Regions from separate parts of the Kitasatospora sp. NPDC051705 genome, predicted to be linked through region 1. Evidence: riboswitches for the same ligand, from Rfam matches in the RefSeq annotation. Region 1 holds a riboswitch; the other holds the start of a gene.
The links. Region 1 has a riboswitch for cyclic di-AMP ahead of ACIA8Q_RS04800 (transglycosylase family protein). Riboswitches for the same ligand answer to the same signal wherever they lie in the genome.
Positions count from the first base shown of each region.

Region 2: it holds a riboswitch for cyclic di-AMP, as region 1 does, so the genes downstream of both, ACIA8Q_RS22335 (peptidoglycan DD-metalloendopeptidase family protein) here and ACIA8Q_RS04800 (transglycosylase family protein) in region 1, are expected to answer to the same signal.

Region 1 covers NZ_JBITCO010000002.1:508,854-516,643, forward strand. The annotation lists gene ACIA8Q_RS04780 (sugar ABC transporter permease) at 1-859, shown strand, start outside; gene ACIA8Q_RS04785 (glycoside hydrolase family 13 protein) at 897-2,615, shown strand; gene ACIA8Q_RS04790 (LacI family DNA-binding transcriptional regulator) at 2,641-3,660, shown strand; gene ACIA8Q_RS04795 (hypothetical protein) at 3,785-3,985, opposite strand; gene ACIA8Q_RS04800 (transglycosylase family protein) at 4,289-5,575, opposite strand; cyclic di-AMP (ydaO/yuaA leader) riboswitch at 5,562-5,763, opposite strand; gene ACIA8Q_RS04805 (hypothetical protein) at 6,158-7,099, opposite strand; gene ACIA8Q_RS04810 (DUF397 domain-containing protein) at 7,670-7,790, shown strand, end outside.
Region 2 covers NZ_JBITCO010000018.1:33,795-41,584, forward strand. The annotation lists gene purB (adenylosuccinate lyase) at 1-1,100, shown strand, start outside; gene ACIA8Q_RS22330 (MFS transporter) at 1,108-2,640, opposite strand; cyclic di-AMP (ydaO/yuaA leader) riboswitch at 2,953-3,136, shown strand; gene ACIA8Q_RS22335 (peptidoglycan DD-metalloendopeptidase family protein) at 3,139-4,140, shown strand; gene ACIA8Q_RS22340 (DUF2470 domain-containing protein) at 4,506-5,225, opposite strand; gene ACIA8Q_RS22345 (RidA family protein) at 5,371-5,778, opposite strand; gene ACIA8Q_RS22350 (IclR family transcriptional regulator) at 5,805-6,554, opposite strand; gene ACIA8Q_RS22355 (sugar kinase) at 6,709-7,790, opposite strand, start outside.

The sequences.
Region 1 (7,790 bases):
CGCCGCCCGGCCCGCCAAGGTCCGCCGCCGCGGCCGGAGCAGCCCGCTGGCCACCGCGCTGTCCCACGGCGCCCTGATCCTGGCGAGCCTGGTCGCCCTCTTCCCGGTCCTGTGGATCCTCTACATCTCCCTCGGACCGGACAAGACCGACTACCTGCACCCCGGCGGGATCCTCGACAAGCTGACCCTGTCGAACTACCACCACGTGCTGTTCGACACCGACTTCTTCACCTGGTTCGGCAACGCCTTCCTGGTCTCCGGCGTCACCACGGTGTTCGGCGTCATGGTCGCCGCCACCACCGGCTACGCCGTCTCCCGGATGAAGTTCCCCGGCCACAAGCCGCTGATGTGGTCGCTGCTGGTCACCCAGATGTTCCCGATCGCGGTGCTGATCGTGCCGATGTACACGATCCTCTCCGAGCTCGGCCTGCTGGACAGCTACACCGGCCTGATCCTGGTGTACTCGACGACCACCGTGCCGTACTGCGCCTGGCTGCTGAAGGGCTACTTCGACACCATCCCGGTGGAGATCGACGAGGCCGGCCGGGTCGACGGCCTCACCCCGATCGGCACCTTCTGGCGGCTCGTCCTGCCGCTCGCCCGCCCGGGCCTGGCGGTGGCCGCGTTCTACTCCTTCCTGACCGCGTGGGCCGAGGTCGCCTTCGCCTCCACCTTCATGCTCAGCTCCGACAAGTACACGCTGGCCGTGGGCCTGCAGACCTTCGTCAGCGAGCACGACGCGCAGTGGAACTTCATGGCGGCGACCGCCGTGCTGATCGCCATCCCGTCCTCGGTCTTCTTCTACCTGGTGCAGCGCCACCTGGTCACCGGCCTGACCGCCGGTGCCTCCAAGTCGTAACGCTCCTCGCTCCTCTAGTCCCCAAGGGATACCGTCCATGACCCAGAACCTGGCCGACACCTCCCGGCCTGCCGCCGACGCCACCGCCCACGAGGCGGCCACCCCGGCTCCTGCGACTGGCGGCGCCTCCAGAGACTGGTGGCGGGACGCGGTCATCTACCAGGTGTACCCGCGCAGCTTCGCCGACTCCAACGGCGACGGCATGGGCGACCTGCCCGGCGTCCGCAGCCGCCTGCCGTACCTGCGCGACCTCGGCGTGGACGCGGTCTGGCTCTCGCCGTTCTACGCCTCGCCGCAGGCGGACGCCGGCTACGACGTCGCCGACTACCGCGCCGTGGACCCGATGTTCGGCACCCTGCTGGACGCCGACGCCCTCATCCGGGACGCCCACGAGCTGGGACTGCGGATCATCGTCGACCTCGTCCCCAACCACTCCTCGGACCAGCACGAGTGGTTCCAGCGCGCCCTGCGCGAGGGTCCTGCGTCCCCGCTGCGCGAGCGCTACCACTTCCTTCCCGGCAAGGGCGAGAACGGCGAACTGCCGCCCAACGACTGGGAGTCCATCTTCGGCGGCCCGGCCTGGACCCGGACCGAGAACCCCGACGGCACCCCGGGCGACTGGTACCTGCATCTGTTCGCGCCCGAGCAGCCCGACTTCAACTGGGAGAACCGGGCCGTCGGCGACGAGTTCCGCTCGATCCTGCGGTTCTGGCTCGACATGGGCGTGGACGGCTTCCGCATCGACGTCGCCCACGGCCTGGTCAAGGCCCCCGGCCTGCCCGACCTCGGCGGCTCCGACCAGCTCAAGCTGCTGGGCAACGACGTCATGCCCTTCTTCGACCAGGACGGCGTTCACGAGATCTACCGCAGCTGGCGCAAGATCCTCGACGAGTACCCGGGCCAGCGGATCGGCGTCGCCGAGGCCTGGACGCCGACCGTCCAGCGCACCGCCAACTACGTGCGCCCCGACGAGCTCCACCAGGCCTTCAACTTCCAGTACCTGGGCACCGACTGGGACGCCGCCGCGCTGCGCGAGGTGATCGACGTCTCGCTCGACTCGATGCGCCCGGTCGACGCCCCCACCACCTGGGTGCTCTCCAACCACGACGTCACCCGGCACGCCACCCGCTTCGCCAACGAGCCGGGCCTCGGCACCCAGATCCGCACCGCCGGCGACCGCGCGCTCGGCCTGCGCCGCGCCCGCGCCGCCACCCTGCTGATGCTCGCGCTCCCCGGCTCGGCGTACGTCTACCAGGGCGAGGAGCTCGGCCTGCCCGACGTCACCGACCTGCCGGACGAGGTGCGCCAGGACCCGTCCTTCTTCCGCCAGGCCGGGCAGGACGGCTACCGCGACGGCTGCCGCGTCCCGATCCCGTGGTCCGGCACCGAGGCCCCGTACGGCTTCGGCCCGGTCGCCGGCGGGCCCTCCTGGCTGCCGCAGCCGGCGCAGTGGGCCGAGCTCAGCGTCGAGGCGCAGACCGGCGACCCGACGTCCACCCTGGAGCTTTACCGCAGCGCGCTCGCCGTCCGCCGCTCCCAGGCCGACCTGGGCGCCGGGACGGAGGTCGAGTGGCTGGAGGGCCCCGAGGGCACCCTGGCGTTCCGCCGCGGCGCCTTCGTCTGCACGGTGAACACCACCGGCGAGCCGGTCCGGATACCCGTGCCCGGGCGGCTCCTGCTCTCCTCGGCGGACCCGGTGGTGGACGGCGGCGAGACGGTGCTCGCACCGGACAGCACCGGCTGGTGGGCGGTCTGACGTGGTTGCAATAGGCTCTGGGACCGTGACTACGGCGCGACTCTCAGACATCGCGGCGCAGGCGGGGGTCAGCGAAGCCACCGTCTCCCGCGTACTCAACGGCAAGGCGAACGTCTCGGCCGCCACCCGGCAGACCGTGCTGGCCGCGCTCGACGTGCTCGGTTACGAGCGGCCGACCCGGCTGCGCCAGCGCAGTGCGGGCCTGATCGGGCTGATCACGCCGGAGTTGAGCAACCCGATCTTCCCCGCGCTGGCCCAGGTGATCGAGCAGGTGCTCAGCCGGCACGGGTACACCCCGGTGCTGTGCACCCAGACGCCGGGCGGATCCACCGAGGACGAACTGGTGGAGATGCTGGTCGACCGGGGCGTGGCGGGCATCGTCTTCGTCTCCGGGCTGCACGCCGACTCCACCGCCGACCACGACCGGTACGCCCGGCTGGCCGGCCGCGGGGTGCCCTTCGTCCTGATCAACGGCTACAGCGAGCGGATCGCCGCCCCGTTCATCTCGCCGGACGACCGCGCCGCGATGTGGATGGCCGTCCAGCACCTGGCCGAACTCGGCCACGAGCGGATCGGGTTGGCCGTGGGGCAGCGCCGGTACGTGCCGGTGCTGCGCAAGATCGAGGGCTTCACGGCGGCGATGCGCGAGGTGCTCGGGCGCAGCGCGGAGGAGGCCGAGGACCTCGTCCACCACACCCTGTTCAGCGTCGAGGGCGGGCACGCGGCCGCCGGGGCGCTGCTCGACAAGGGCTGCACGGCGATCGTGTGCGGCAGCGACATGATGGCCCTCGGGGCGATCCGGGCGGTGCGCCAGCGCGGGCTGTCGGTGCCGCAGGACGTGTCGGTGGTCGGCTTCGACGACTCGCCGCTGATCGCCTTCACCGAGCCGCCGTTGACGACGATCCGCCAGCCGGTCGAGGCGATGGCCACGGCGGCGGTGGACGCGCTGCTGGAGGAGGTCGGCGGCAACGCGGCCCAGCGGGGGGAGTTCATGTTCCAGCCGGAGCTGGTCATGCGGGGCTCGACGGGGGCCTGCGCGCGCTGAGCGACGGGCCGTGGACGGCCGACGGGCCCCGGGGAGCGACCGCTCCCCGGGGCCCGTTTCGCATGGGTGCCGTGTGCCGTGTGCCGTGTGCGGGGGTGGCGCGGACGGCGGCGGGTGGGGCGGGTCAGCCCTGCTGGTCGGTGGGGCGGCTGCGGGTGAGCCGCCGGTCGCCGGCGGGGTCGCCGGTCCGGGTCCCGGTGCGGCGGCCGCGGGCCAGGTAGTCCCGCAGGACCAGTTCGACGGCGTCCTGCGGGTTCTTGGTGCCGGAGAGCAGCATCGCGTCGATCGCGAGGTTGGCGTCGAGTGTGACGGTGACCTGGGCCATGGTGGCTCCTCCTCGGGTGCAGAGCAGCAGCATGCCCGGTGTGGCCGGCTTTGACCATGACCTTCGGCCGGCGGAGGGCGGGTACGCCGGAACCCCCGGGGGAGAGCGATCGGGCTCTCCCCCGGGGGTTCCGTGTGGCGGGCGACGGGGGCGGGTGACAGATGACGGGTTTCAGATGATGAAATCTGTCGGCTGAAATCTGAAATCTGAAATCTGTCAGCTGTTCGCCGTCAGCTGTTCGCCGTCAGCTGTTCGCCGTCAGCCGTCGGCTGTGCCGTGCCGCCCGTGGCCCGCCGGTGTGCCTCAGACCCGGCCGGCGAAGTCCGGGGCCCAGTTGGCGACGGTCTGCTCGCGCACGCCCGAGCTCGGGTTGGCGGCCTCGACGTACTTGCCGCCGCCGACGTAGATCGCGACGTGGTAGACGCCGGAGTCCTGGCCGTTGTTGGACCAGAACAGCAGGTCGCCCGGCTGCAGGTTGTCCAGCGAGACGTGGGTGCTGGCGGCGGCCTGGTCCGCGGCCACGCGCGGGATGGAGACGCCCGCGGCGCGCAGCGCGGCCTGGGTCAGGCCGGAGCAGTCCCAGCCGCCGTTGCCGGTGCCGCCGTAGACGTAGGCCTGGCCGACCTTCGACTCGGCGAAGGAGACCGCGGCGGCCATGCTGCCGGTGGCGGCCTGGGCCGGGGCCTGGGCGGCCGGGGCCTGGGTCTGCGCGGCCGGCTTGGCGTTCACGGCACCGCCGTCGGTGGTCTGGCCGGACTTCTTCGAACGGTCGAACCAGCTGAAGTCGGAGCCGGACTTGGTCGCGGTGGCCGCCTGCCGGCCGTGGCCGGCGTCCTTGAAGGACAGGTGCTGGCCCGGGTAGATGGTGTTCGGGCCGTCGGTCAGGGTGCCGCGGTTGAGCTCGTAGAGCCGCTGCCAGCCGCCGTCGATGTTGTGCTTGTCGGCGATGGAGGACAGCCAGTCGCCGGCCACGACGGTGTAGTCGTCGCTCTCGGCCTGGGCGCCGCCCTGGGTCTGCTCCTGGTGCTTCTGGGTCCAGGTGCTCTTGGCGGAGTCGCCGGAGGTCTGCTCCTGGGCCGGCGCGGCCGGCTTGGTGGCCGGGGCGGGGGTCTGCGCGGGCTTGGCGGCCGGGGCGGGCTTGGCGGCCGTAGCACCGGCGGTGGAGCCCGCGGAGGTGTCGACGGCGGCCGGGGCGCCGCCCTTGGTCAGGCCGGCCTGGACCGAGCAGACCGGCCAGGCGCCGGGGCCCTGCGAGGCGAGGACCTTCTCGGCGACGGCGATCTGCTGGTCCTTGGTGGCCAGGTTGGCCTGCGGGGCGTACGCGGTGCCGCCGAAGGCGGCCCAGGTGCTGGAGGTGAACTGCAGGCCGCCGTAGAAGCCGTTGCCGGTGTTGATGCTCCAGTTGCCGCTGCTCTCGCACTGGGCGACCTTGTCCCAGGTCGCGACGGAGGCGGCGGAGGCGGTGCCGGTGGTGAGGCAGGGGATCGTGAGGCCGACGCCCGCGACGCCGATGGCGGCGATGACGCGGCGGGTGCGGCTGGACAGACGGGTGCCGTTGGTGGGCAGCATGAAGACGTGGTCCTCTCCCACGCCTGCGAGGTGAGCTGTCGGATTCGGGCTGGAGTTGCCCGGCCGCGCTGTGGACGCGGCTTCACCCCTAGCCCTGAACCGTTCCTGGGAACAGTCCGGGGCGACTTACCTGTGGGTCCCCCGCTCCTGCCGTGGTGCGTTTTCGCGCTGCCAGGGCATCCGACGGCAGGACTCGGCGTTGCGGATGAACTGGGTCCGTGTGGTCACGAACGGGGAGCACGTTAAGCAGACTTAAGTTCAAACCGCAAACACTGTGATGCGCATCACGGTTTGGCGAGAATGATCGTTTCCGCTGTCCGTCATGATCCGAAATGATCGTTTTCCCGCAACGGCGCCACGGGTGCGCACAACTGGCCGTTCCTCAGGAAACGGCTGACGACGCGTCGGGGTGCGATCGGGCGCGTCCGCGATGCGGGAGGCGCGGCCGATTCCCGGCCGCCGGCCCGCGCCCCGGGCAGAACCGATCAAACATCAACAGAACGGACATCACGCCTATTCACGCCTTAACTCCCGTACGGGGCAAGCCGGAAGGGCCCGGAACGAAGCCGTTCCGGGCCCTTCGGTGCGCGTGGTGTCCCGCTACTACTCCTCGGGCCCCCCGGCGGCGGCGTGGGCGCCGTGGGTGCCCTCAGCGGCCTCCGCGGCGGCCTCCGCCTCGGCCTGGGCCAGCTCCTCCGGGGAGGGCGCCGGCAGCGCGGCCAGGTAGGTCGAGGCGATCAGCTGGCCGACCGTCGGGTAGGCGCCCAGCGGAGCGGCGGACGGGCAGCCCGTCTCCTCGGCGGCCGTCGCGAGCAGCTCGGAGTCGGCCTCCGGGCCGATCACCAGCGGGGCCAGCGCGGGGCGCAGGGAGCCGGTCTCCTTGAGGTGGTTGACGGCCGCGGCCACCGAGCCGGGCACGTCGAGCGCGGCGGGGATGACCGGGACGGCCAGCCGGGCCGCCAGCAGTACGCCGGTGATGCCGGCCGCCGCGGCGGCCTCCTCGCCGCCGACGGTGGTCAGGACCACGCCGTCCGCGGCGGTCGCGATGGCGAACAGCCTGGCCCGGTCGGCGCGGGCCAGCCCGGCCTCGGACAGGCGCACGTGGACGGCCTCGGCGAGCAGCGGGTGCGGGCCGAGCACGTCGGTGACGGACGCGCCGTACTCCGCTGCGAGGGCGTGGAGTTCGGTCAGGAAGCCGTGCGGGCCGGGGACCAGCGGGACCACGACGGGCACCGGCAGGCCGGCCTCGGCGGCCATGGCCAGGAGCTCGGCGACGGTGCGGTCCTCGCTGTCGTCGGCCTCGGTGTTCCCACCGGGGAGGTAGCCGACCGCGGTGCGGACGCCGGCCTGCTCGCTGCGGACGATCGACAGCAGTTCCTCGACGACCGAGCGGGACTCGGGCCCTGCGGTCGCGGGCACGGCCAGCACCAGGGCCGGGGCGCCGGTCGGAATCTCGGGGCGCTCGGGACGGCGGTGGCGCCCCCGCGCACGGGAGCCTGGAGTGCGGACGGGCAGTGGCGCGCCCGGGATGGCTGCGGTGCTCATGCCGGAGATCGTAGGACATCGGCCGGTCGGGCCTGCAGTCGGCTGCCGTTCGGGTTCCGCGCGGCCGCGGTGCGCGCGCGGTGCGCGACGTGTGCCGATCCGGGCGGATCCACAGCAATGCGGACATATCTCACCCAACCCCCGGAAGGGCTCCGGTGGTTGCCGTGACGTCCCGGACGGGGCTGCGCGTTGCACGTGCGGTGCGTGAGATGTCTCACAGCGCGGAGGTGCTGTCCGATGCGTCTGACGGAGGGTCACAGGAGTGCGACTCCCGGCATTCGAAGATCAACATTCAGCGGGGGTCCGCTCACGGCCGGTTATCGGGACTTCGTCGATTCAGTCGGCTATGTCCGTTTACGTACCGTCAGGAAAAGGGTCCGTGAAGAGTTCGGGGCCGCCGGTGAAAAGCATCGTGCACCTGCAACGTCCCGTGCTGATGCACGTGCACTGCAGCTATCATCGCGTCAAGTGAGGCGTTGTTCCGGGCCGGTACGGGGCCGGTCCGTTCGTTCGGCGGGTGCCGGGGGCGCCGCGCTGGACGACCACTCCGGAGCTCTTCGGGAGATTTCTATGCACGACTCGCAGGACACGCACGGCTCGTACGACACCTACAACGGGATGGCGGCCGCCGACCTCAAGGGGGTGGTCTGGCAGAAGAGCCTGCACAGCAACTCCCAGGGGAACTGCGTCG
Region 2 (7,790 bases), on a different contig from region 1:
TCGAGCAGCTGCAGGTCCGCCAGTCGCTGGAGCACGTGCGCGACCGCACGGTGGCCGTGCTGGTCCGGCTGGCCCGCCTGGCCGCCGAGCACTCCGAGCTGGTCATGGCCGGCCGCTCGCACAACGTGGCCGCGCAGGCCACCACTCTGGGCAAGCGCTTCGCCTCGATCGCCGACGAGCTGCTGGTCGCCTTCCGCCGCCTGGAGGAGCTGATCGCCCGCTACCCGCTGCGCGGGATCAAGGGCCCGGTCGGCACCGCCCAGGACATGCTGGACCTGCTCGGCGGCGACACCGCGAAGCTGGCCGAGCTGGAGCAGCGGGTCGCCGGCCACCTCGGCTTCGAGAACGTGCTGACCAGCGTCGGCCAGGTCTACCCGCGCTCGCTGGACTTCGAGGTGCTCACCGCCCTCGTCCAGCTGGCCGCCGCGCCGTCCAGCCTGGCCAAGACCATCCGTCTGATGGCCGGCCACGAGCTGGTCACGGAGGGCTTCAAGGAGGGCCAGGTCGGCTCCTCGGCGATGCCGCACAAGATGAACACCCGTTCCTGCGAGCGGGTCAACGGCCTCGCGGTCATCCTGCGCGGCTACGCCTCGATGACCGGCGAGCTGGCCGGCGACCAGTGGAACGAGGGCGACGTCTCCTGCTCCGTGGTGCGCCGGGTCGCGCTGCCGGACGCGTTCTTCGCCTTCGACGGCCTGCTGGAGACCTTCCTGACCGTCCTCGACGAGTTCGGCGCCTTCCCCGCCGTGATCGAGACCGAGCTGGACCGCTACCTGCCGTTCCTCGCCACCACCAAGGTGCTGATGGGTGCGGTGCGGGCGGGCGTCGGCCGGGAGACCGGGCACGAGGTCATCAAGGAGCACGCCGTCGCCTCCGCGCTGGCGATGCGTGCCGGCGCCCGGGAGAACGAGCTGCTGGACCGCCTGGCCGCCGACGAGCGGATCCCGCTGGACCGGGCCGCGCTGGACGCCCTGCTGGCCGACCGGCTCTCCTTCACCGGTGCGGCCGGTGCCCAGGTCGCCGAGGTCGTCCGCCAGGTGGAGGCCGTCGCCGCCGCCTACCCGGAGGCCGCCAAGTACGCGCCGGGCGACATCCTCTGACGTCGCCTCAGCCCGACGAGGGCCCCGCCGCCGTTCCGGTGGCGGGGCCCTCGTCCGTGTGCACGTGGCCCGGGTCGAGCGGCGGGGTGGTGCCGCAGGTCCACGCGCAGTCCGGCTCGGCGACGGGGTGGTCCTCCGGCGCGAGCACGTTTCCGCGGACGGTGGCGAGGGCGGTCAGCCCGCCGGCGCAGAGCAGACCGGCACAGATCAGCATCGCGGTGTGGAAGGCGGAGTCCACCGCGGACGGCACCCGGTAGGCGTCGCCGCTGAGCCCGGCGAGCGCCGGCAGGGCGGCGACCGCGAGCAGACCGGCCGCGCGGGCGGCGGCGTTGTTGACGCCGCTGGCGATGCCCGCGTGCCGCACCTCGACCGCGGCCAGCACCGTCGCGGTCAGCGGCGCCACCAGCAGGGTCATCCCGCAGCCCATCACCGTCACGGCCGGCAGCACGTCGGCCCAGTAGGTGGAGCCGGCGCCGATGCGCAGCATCAGCAGCACCCCGGCGGCGCACAGCAGCGGCCCGACGGTCAGCGGGATCCGCGGGCCGATCCGCTTGCCCAGCCGCCCGGCGCGCGCCGAGAACGTGAGCATCAGCACGGTGATCGGGACCAGGGCGAGGCCGGAGACCAGCGGGGAGAAGCCCGAGACGATCTGCAGCTGCACGACCAGCAGGAAGAACACCCCGCTGAACGCCGCGTAGACGCACAGGGTGACCAGGTTCACGGCGGTGAACAGCCGGGAGGAGAAGAGGCCGAGCGGCAGCATCGGCTCGGCGGCGCGGCGTTCGACCGTGAGGAAGGCCGCGCCGAGCACCAGCCCGACCGCTCCGGCGAACCAGACCGCGGGGGAGAGGCCCTCCCCGGCGGCGGTCAACGCGTAGGTGAGCGCACCGAGGGCGAGCGCGGCGAGCAGCGCACCGAGGACGTCGAAGCGACCGGTGGCGCTCTCGTCCCGGCTCTCCGGGACGTGCCGGGCGCCGACCGCGACGACGGCGGCCGCCAGCGGCAGGTTGAGCAGGAAGATCCACCGCCAGCCGGGGCCGTCCACCAGCCAGCCGCCGAGGAACGGGCCGACCGCCGCCGACACGCCGCCGAGCCCCGACCACAGGCCGACCGCCGCCGAGCGGTCCTCCGGGTGGAAGACGGCCTGCAGCATGGCGAGCGAACCGGGGGTGAGCAGCGCGCCGCCGATGCCCTGCACGGCGCGGGCCGCGACCAGCACCTGGATGGTGGGGGCGGCGGCGCAGGCCGCCGAGGCGGCGGCGAACCAGACCACCCCGATCAGGAACACCCGGCGCCGGCCGTACCGGTCGCCGAGCGCGCCGCCGAGCAGGATCAGCCCGGCGAGCGTCAGCAGATAGGCGTTCAGGGTCCATTGCAGGGAGGCGAGGGAGGCACCGAGGTCGGTGCCGATCCGGGGCAGCGCGACGTTCACCACGGTGCCGTCGAGCATCGCCATGCTGGAGCCGAGCACGGTTGCCAGGAGTACCCAGCGTCCCTGCGCGGTGCCCAGGCGCAGGGTGCCGGCCGCGGAGGTGGCCACGGCCCGATCCTGCGCCCCGCGGGGCCCGCGTGACAAGGGTCACCGGGGGGTGTGTCGACGGTGTGCGGTGCGTGAGCGAACGGTCGCGCAGCGGTGGCGGGATCGGCGCAGCGTCGTGGATCAGTGGCGCCGGGTGAATGGATTGTGCACGCACGGTGCAGCCGATCATTCGGAGTGTCACGGCCTCGGCGGGGATGGTTGTCCGTTCAAGAGATCGACATTGCTTCACCCGGACGGATGGGTTTTAGTTCAGCGACCGCCCGGCCAGTCCGGACGGATCCGCCGGGTGGAACGCCGAATCCTGCCGCTGCCCGGTGGTTCGAACTGAACTCTGTACGGCAGGAGCGGGGGACCCACAGGTAAGTCGCCGGACCGGGATCGGCACGCGCTTCGCGTACCGGATCCCAGGGCCGGCTTGGGGTGAAGCCGCGCATGCGGCCGGGCAACTCCAGCCCGAACCCGACAGCTCACCTCGCAGGCGTCGGAGAGGAAACTTCCATGCCTGCTCAGGCTCGTCGTATCGCCCTGCCCCGCGCCGCCCGCATCGGCATCGCCACCGCGGTCACCGGGGTCTCCTTCGCCCTTCCGCTCGTGGCCGCCGTGAGCGCCCAGGCGCACACCGCCCCGGCCGCCCCGGCCGCGCAGAGCTCCACCTGGACCGACGCCACCAGCGTCGACGCCAAGCCGGCCGCCCCGGCCGCCGCTCCCGTCACCGCCCCGGCCCAGGCCGAGAGCTACCGCGTCGTCAGCGGTGACACCCTGTCGAAGATCGCCGACGCCAAGCACGTCGACGGTGGCTGGCAGGCGCTGTACGAGCACAACCGCTCGGTCGTCGGCGGCAACCCGAACCTGATCTTCCCGGGTCAGCACCTCTCGATCGCCGGCCACGCCGCGCCGTCCGCGGACGCCGCCCCGGCGAAGCCCGCCGCCCCGGCCGCCCCGGCCAAGCCCGCCGCCCCGGCCAAGCCGAAGGCCCAGGTGCAGGCCAAGACCGAGGCCGCCAAGCCGTCCGCCCCGGTCCAGACCCAGGTGCAGACCGCCGCCCCGAAGCCGGCCGCCGCCGTCACCGCCGCCCCGGCCGCCGCCAGCACCTCGGGCTTCGTCGCCCCGCTGGCCAACCCGAAGCTGGGCACCGCCTACGGCGTGGCCGGTTCGATGTGGGCCTCCGGCCACCACACCGGCCAGGACTTCGTCGCCTCCACCGGCACCCCGCTGCGCGCCGTCGCCAACGGCGTCGTGGTGAAGGCCGGCAACGGTGGCGCCTACGGCAACGAGGTCGAGATCAAGCTCGCCGACGGCCACTACGCCGAGTACGCGCACCTCTCCTCGATCGGCGTGTCGATCGGTCAGACCGTCACCGTCGGCCAGCAGATCGGCCTCTCCGGTGCGACCGGCAACGTGACCGGCCCGCACCTGCACTTCGAGATCCGCACCGGCTCCGAGTACGGCTCGGACATCGACCCGGTCGCCTACCTGCGGGCGCACGGCGTCGCTCTCTGACCCTGACGGGTCGAGGGCCCGGTCCCGCCGGACGGGCCCTTCGGGACTACCGCTGATGCGGGGCGAAACGATCCTCCGGGATGGTCATGTCGGGTGACCGCTCGACCGGGTGATCGCCGCAACGGCGGACATGGGCGCGGGACACGCCCAGGCCGGCCCGGCTCGCGAGACCTCCCTCGCGAGCCGGGCCGGCCGCTGCCGTTTCCGCCGCCGTTCCCGGGGGCGTTCCCGGTGCGTCTCCGCTTCCGGCGCCGGCGCGCGCAACGGGCGGACGGCGCCGGGGGTGTGACGTCGGCCCCGGGGGCGTCCGCCGCCTGCCGCCTGTCGGCTGCCGTTCGCCGGGTGCCGTTCGCCGGGCTGCGGGTTCAGAGCCGGTGGACGGGCAGGCCCTGCTCCGCGGCGTTCAGCAGCTCGTGCACCCGCTGGCCGAACTCCTCGGTGTCGGCGACGGGTTCGGGGAAGACCAGGCGGACGTCGCGGTGGCCGTGCGGGTGGTCCAGGCGCAGCACCAGGCCGTGCCGGTCCAGGGCGAGCGGCCGGACGTCCGGCCGCCCGGCGAGCAGCGCCGGGTCGAGCAGCCGGGTGAGGACGGCGACGGCGTCCGCGTGGTCGTCGGCGAGGTGGGTGAGCAGTGCGGCCTCGTACCGGGCCAGCGGGTCGGGCGCGGCGTGGGCGAGGTCGGCGGCGGTGAGGGCGCCGGTGCCGTACGGGGTGGACAGGACGGCGTGGGCGACGTCCACGCGCAGGTGGACGCTGATGCCGTCGTCGGCGAGGTGGGCCAGGTGCAGCCGGCCGGCCAGGGTGAGGCGGGCGCGGATCCGGTCGCGGACGGCGACGGGGGAGACGTCGGTGACGTCGAGCACGACCGCGAGGCCGTCGGTCTCGCGCGCGGCGGCGGTGGAGAGCGGGGAGCCGAGCGGGGCGCGCAGGCGCAGCCGGGAGCCGTGGACGGAGACCGGGGTGTCCAGGTCGTGGTGCTCGCCGAGGGCGCGGACGGTGAGCGAGGAGGTCGCGGCGAGGAGGCTGTGGACCCGTTCGGCGGTGGTGGGCTCGGGCACCGGGGCGTCGTCGGTGGGCAGACTCATGACGGACCTCCAGTTGGTTAGGTGAGCCTAACCTAATCACCGTGGGAGGGTGTGGCAAGTGCCGCCCCGTCCGCGCCGTCCGAGCGGTGCGCGGAAGGGCCCGGACGCGCGGGGCGTCCGGGCCCTTCCGTCCGGGCGGCGGCGCTCAGCCGATCACGGCCTGGGCGTCGATCTCGACCAGCATCGGCTCCTGCGGCAGCTCGACGAAGACCGTCGTCCGGCAGGGCTTCACCCCGCCGGGCTTCACGTTCTCCTCGATGAACTCCGCGTAGACCTCGTTCATCAGCGGGAAGTCGGCCCGCTGCGTGAGGTAGACCCGGAACATCACCACGTCCTCGATGGTCGCGCCACCGGCCTCGACGATCGCCTTGACGTTCTCCAGCGTGCGCCGGGTCTGGGCCCGCACGTCGCCGCGGTACAGGTACTCGCCGGTCGCCGGGTCCTGCGGGCCCTGGCCGGAGACCTGGAGGATCGGGCCCTTGCGGACGCCCTGGGAGAACGTCCAGGCGGGCGCGGGGGCGCCGTCGGTGCGGATCTCGGTCTTGTCGGTCATCGGCTTCCTCGTGTTCTGGCGGTCGGTCAGGTACGGTCCGGGCGGCCGCAGTCGGCCGAGACGGCGCGGGCGGTGGCGAGCAGCTGCGGGAGGAGGTCCAGCACCTGCTCGTAGGGCAGCACGACGTCCGGGACGGAGATGGACGCGGCGGCGACGACCCGGCCGGTGACGTCCCGGATCGGCGCCGCCACGCAGTTGATGAACGCCTCGTGTTCGGCGTGGTCCTGCGCCCAGCCCTGGGCGGCCACCCGCTCCAGCTCGGCGAGCAGCTCCTCGGGCGTGGTGAGGGTGCGGGCGGTGTGCGGGGTGAAGTCGATCCCGGCGACCACCCGGCGGCGCTCCGGCAGCGGCAGGTCGGCGAGCAGCACCTTGGAGACGGCGGCGCTGTGCAGGGCGGCGCGCAGGCCGATCCGGGAGTACATCCTGACGGGGTGCCGGGAGTCGAACTTGTCGATGTAGACCACCTCGCCGCCCTCGTACGCGGCCAGGTGCACGGTCTGGCCGGTGGCGGCGTTCAGCTCGGCCAGGTGCGGGGCGGCGATCCGGCGCACGCCGCGCTGCTCCAGCGCCAGGCCGGAGAGCGCGAACAGGCCGGCGCCCAGGTGGTAGCGGTAGCCCGCGTCGCGGTAGACGAACCGTTCCTCCTCCAGGCTCTGGAGCAGTCGCAGCACGGTCGTCTTGTGGACGCCGAGCACCTCGGCCAGCTGGTCGAGGGAGCGCTCGCCCTCGCCCAGTTCGGCGAGGATGCGCAGGGCGCGGGTGACGGTCTGGCTCATCGTGCTCCGCTCGGAGGGCTCGGGCTGGGATCGCGGCGCGGGCCGGGGGCGCCGAGCGCGTCGCGGACGCCGCACGCGCCGCACGCGCCGGGAACGCGGGACGCGCCGGGAGCGCGGCGCCGGCCGGGGCTGCGGCGGGGGCCGGGATCGCTGCTCATTCTGCCCGTGCCCACCGGGCCGCGCGGGCCGGGCCCGCGGGGACGGCCGGGCCGGAGATGCCCCGTGCGCACACCCGGGTGGCCGCCCAGTCGGCGGGCGAGGCGTCGAGCAGCGCCGCCACCACGGCGGCGGGCGGCAGCTCGGCCTGGTCGCCGTGGGCCGTCAGCGCGCAGGCGGCGCTCAGGTGGCCGAGTCGCAGCCGACGGCGCTGGTCCAGGCCGCGGACGGTGCCGGCCAGGTAGCCCGCGGCGAACGCGTCGCCCGCGCCGGTGGCCTCGACCACCTCGACGGCCAGCGCCGGCTCGGCCACCGCCGTGCCGTCCCGCTCCAGGGCGGTGACGACGCGGGCCGCGTCCTTGACCACGACCGTGGCGGGGGAGGGGAAGCGCCGGCGCAGCGCGGACGGGTCCCCGGTGCCGAAGGCGGCCTCCGCCTCGTCGGCGCCGAGCAGCAGCAGGTCGGCGGCGTCCAGCAGCGGTGGCAGGACGGCCGGGTCGCGGCCGTGCCAGAGCGCGGGGCGCCAGTTGAGGTCGAAGCTGATCAGCCGGCCCGGGCGCGGGGCGGCGAGCAGGGCGCGCAGCAGGGCCAGGCAGTCGTCGGAGAGCGCGGCGGTGATGCCGGACAGGTGCAGCAGCCGGGCACCCGACAGCAGGCGCGCGGCCGCCGGGTCGGTGAGCAGGGCGGGCGAGAGCGCCGCGGCCGCTGAGCCGCGCCGGTGGTAGTGCAGCCGGCTGCGGCCGGGCCCGAGGTCGTGGCGGTGGCCGCTGTCGCCACCGACCTCCTTGAGGTAGAGGCCGGTCGGGCGGGCCGGGTCCACGGCGACCGCCGAGACGTCCACGCCGCGGGCGGCGACCTCGGCGAGCAGCCGCCGCCCGAAGCCGTCGTCACCGACCCGGCTGATCCAGGCGGTCGGAACGCCGAGCGCGGCCAGCGCGCCGGCCACGTTGGACTCCGCTCCGCCGACCGACAGCCGGAAGGTGTCCACCGCCTCCAGCGGGCCCGGGCGGTCCGGGAGCAGGACGGCCATCGACTCGCCCACGCAGACGGCCGTCGGGGGAGGCCCGGGGCGGCTCGGGC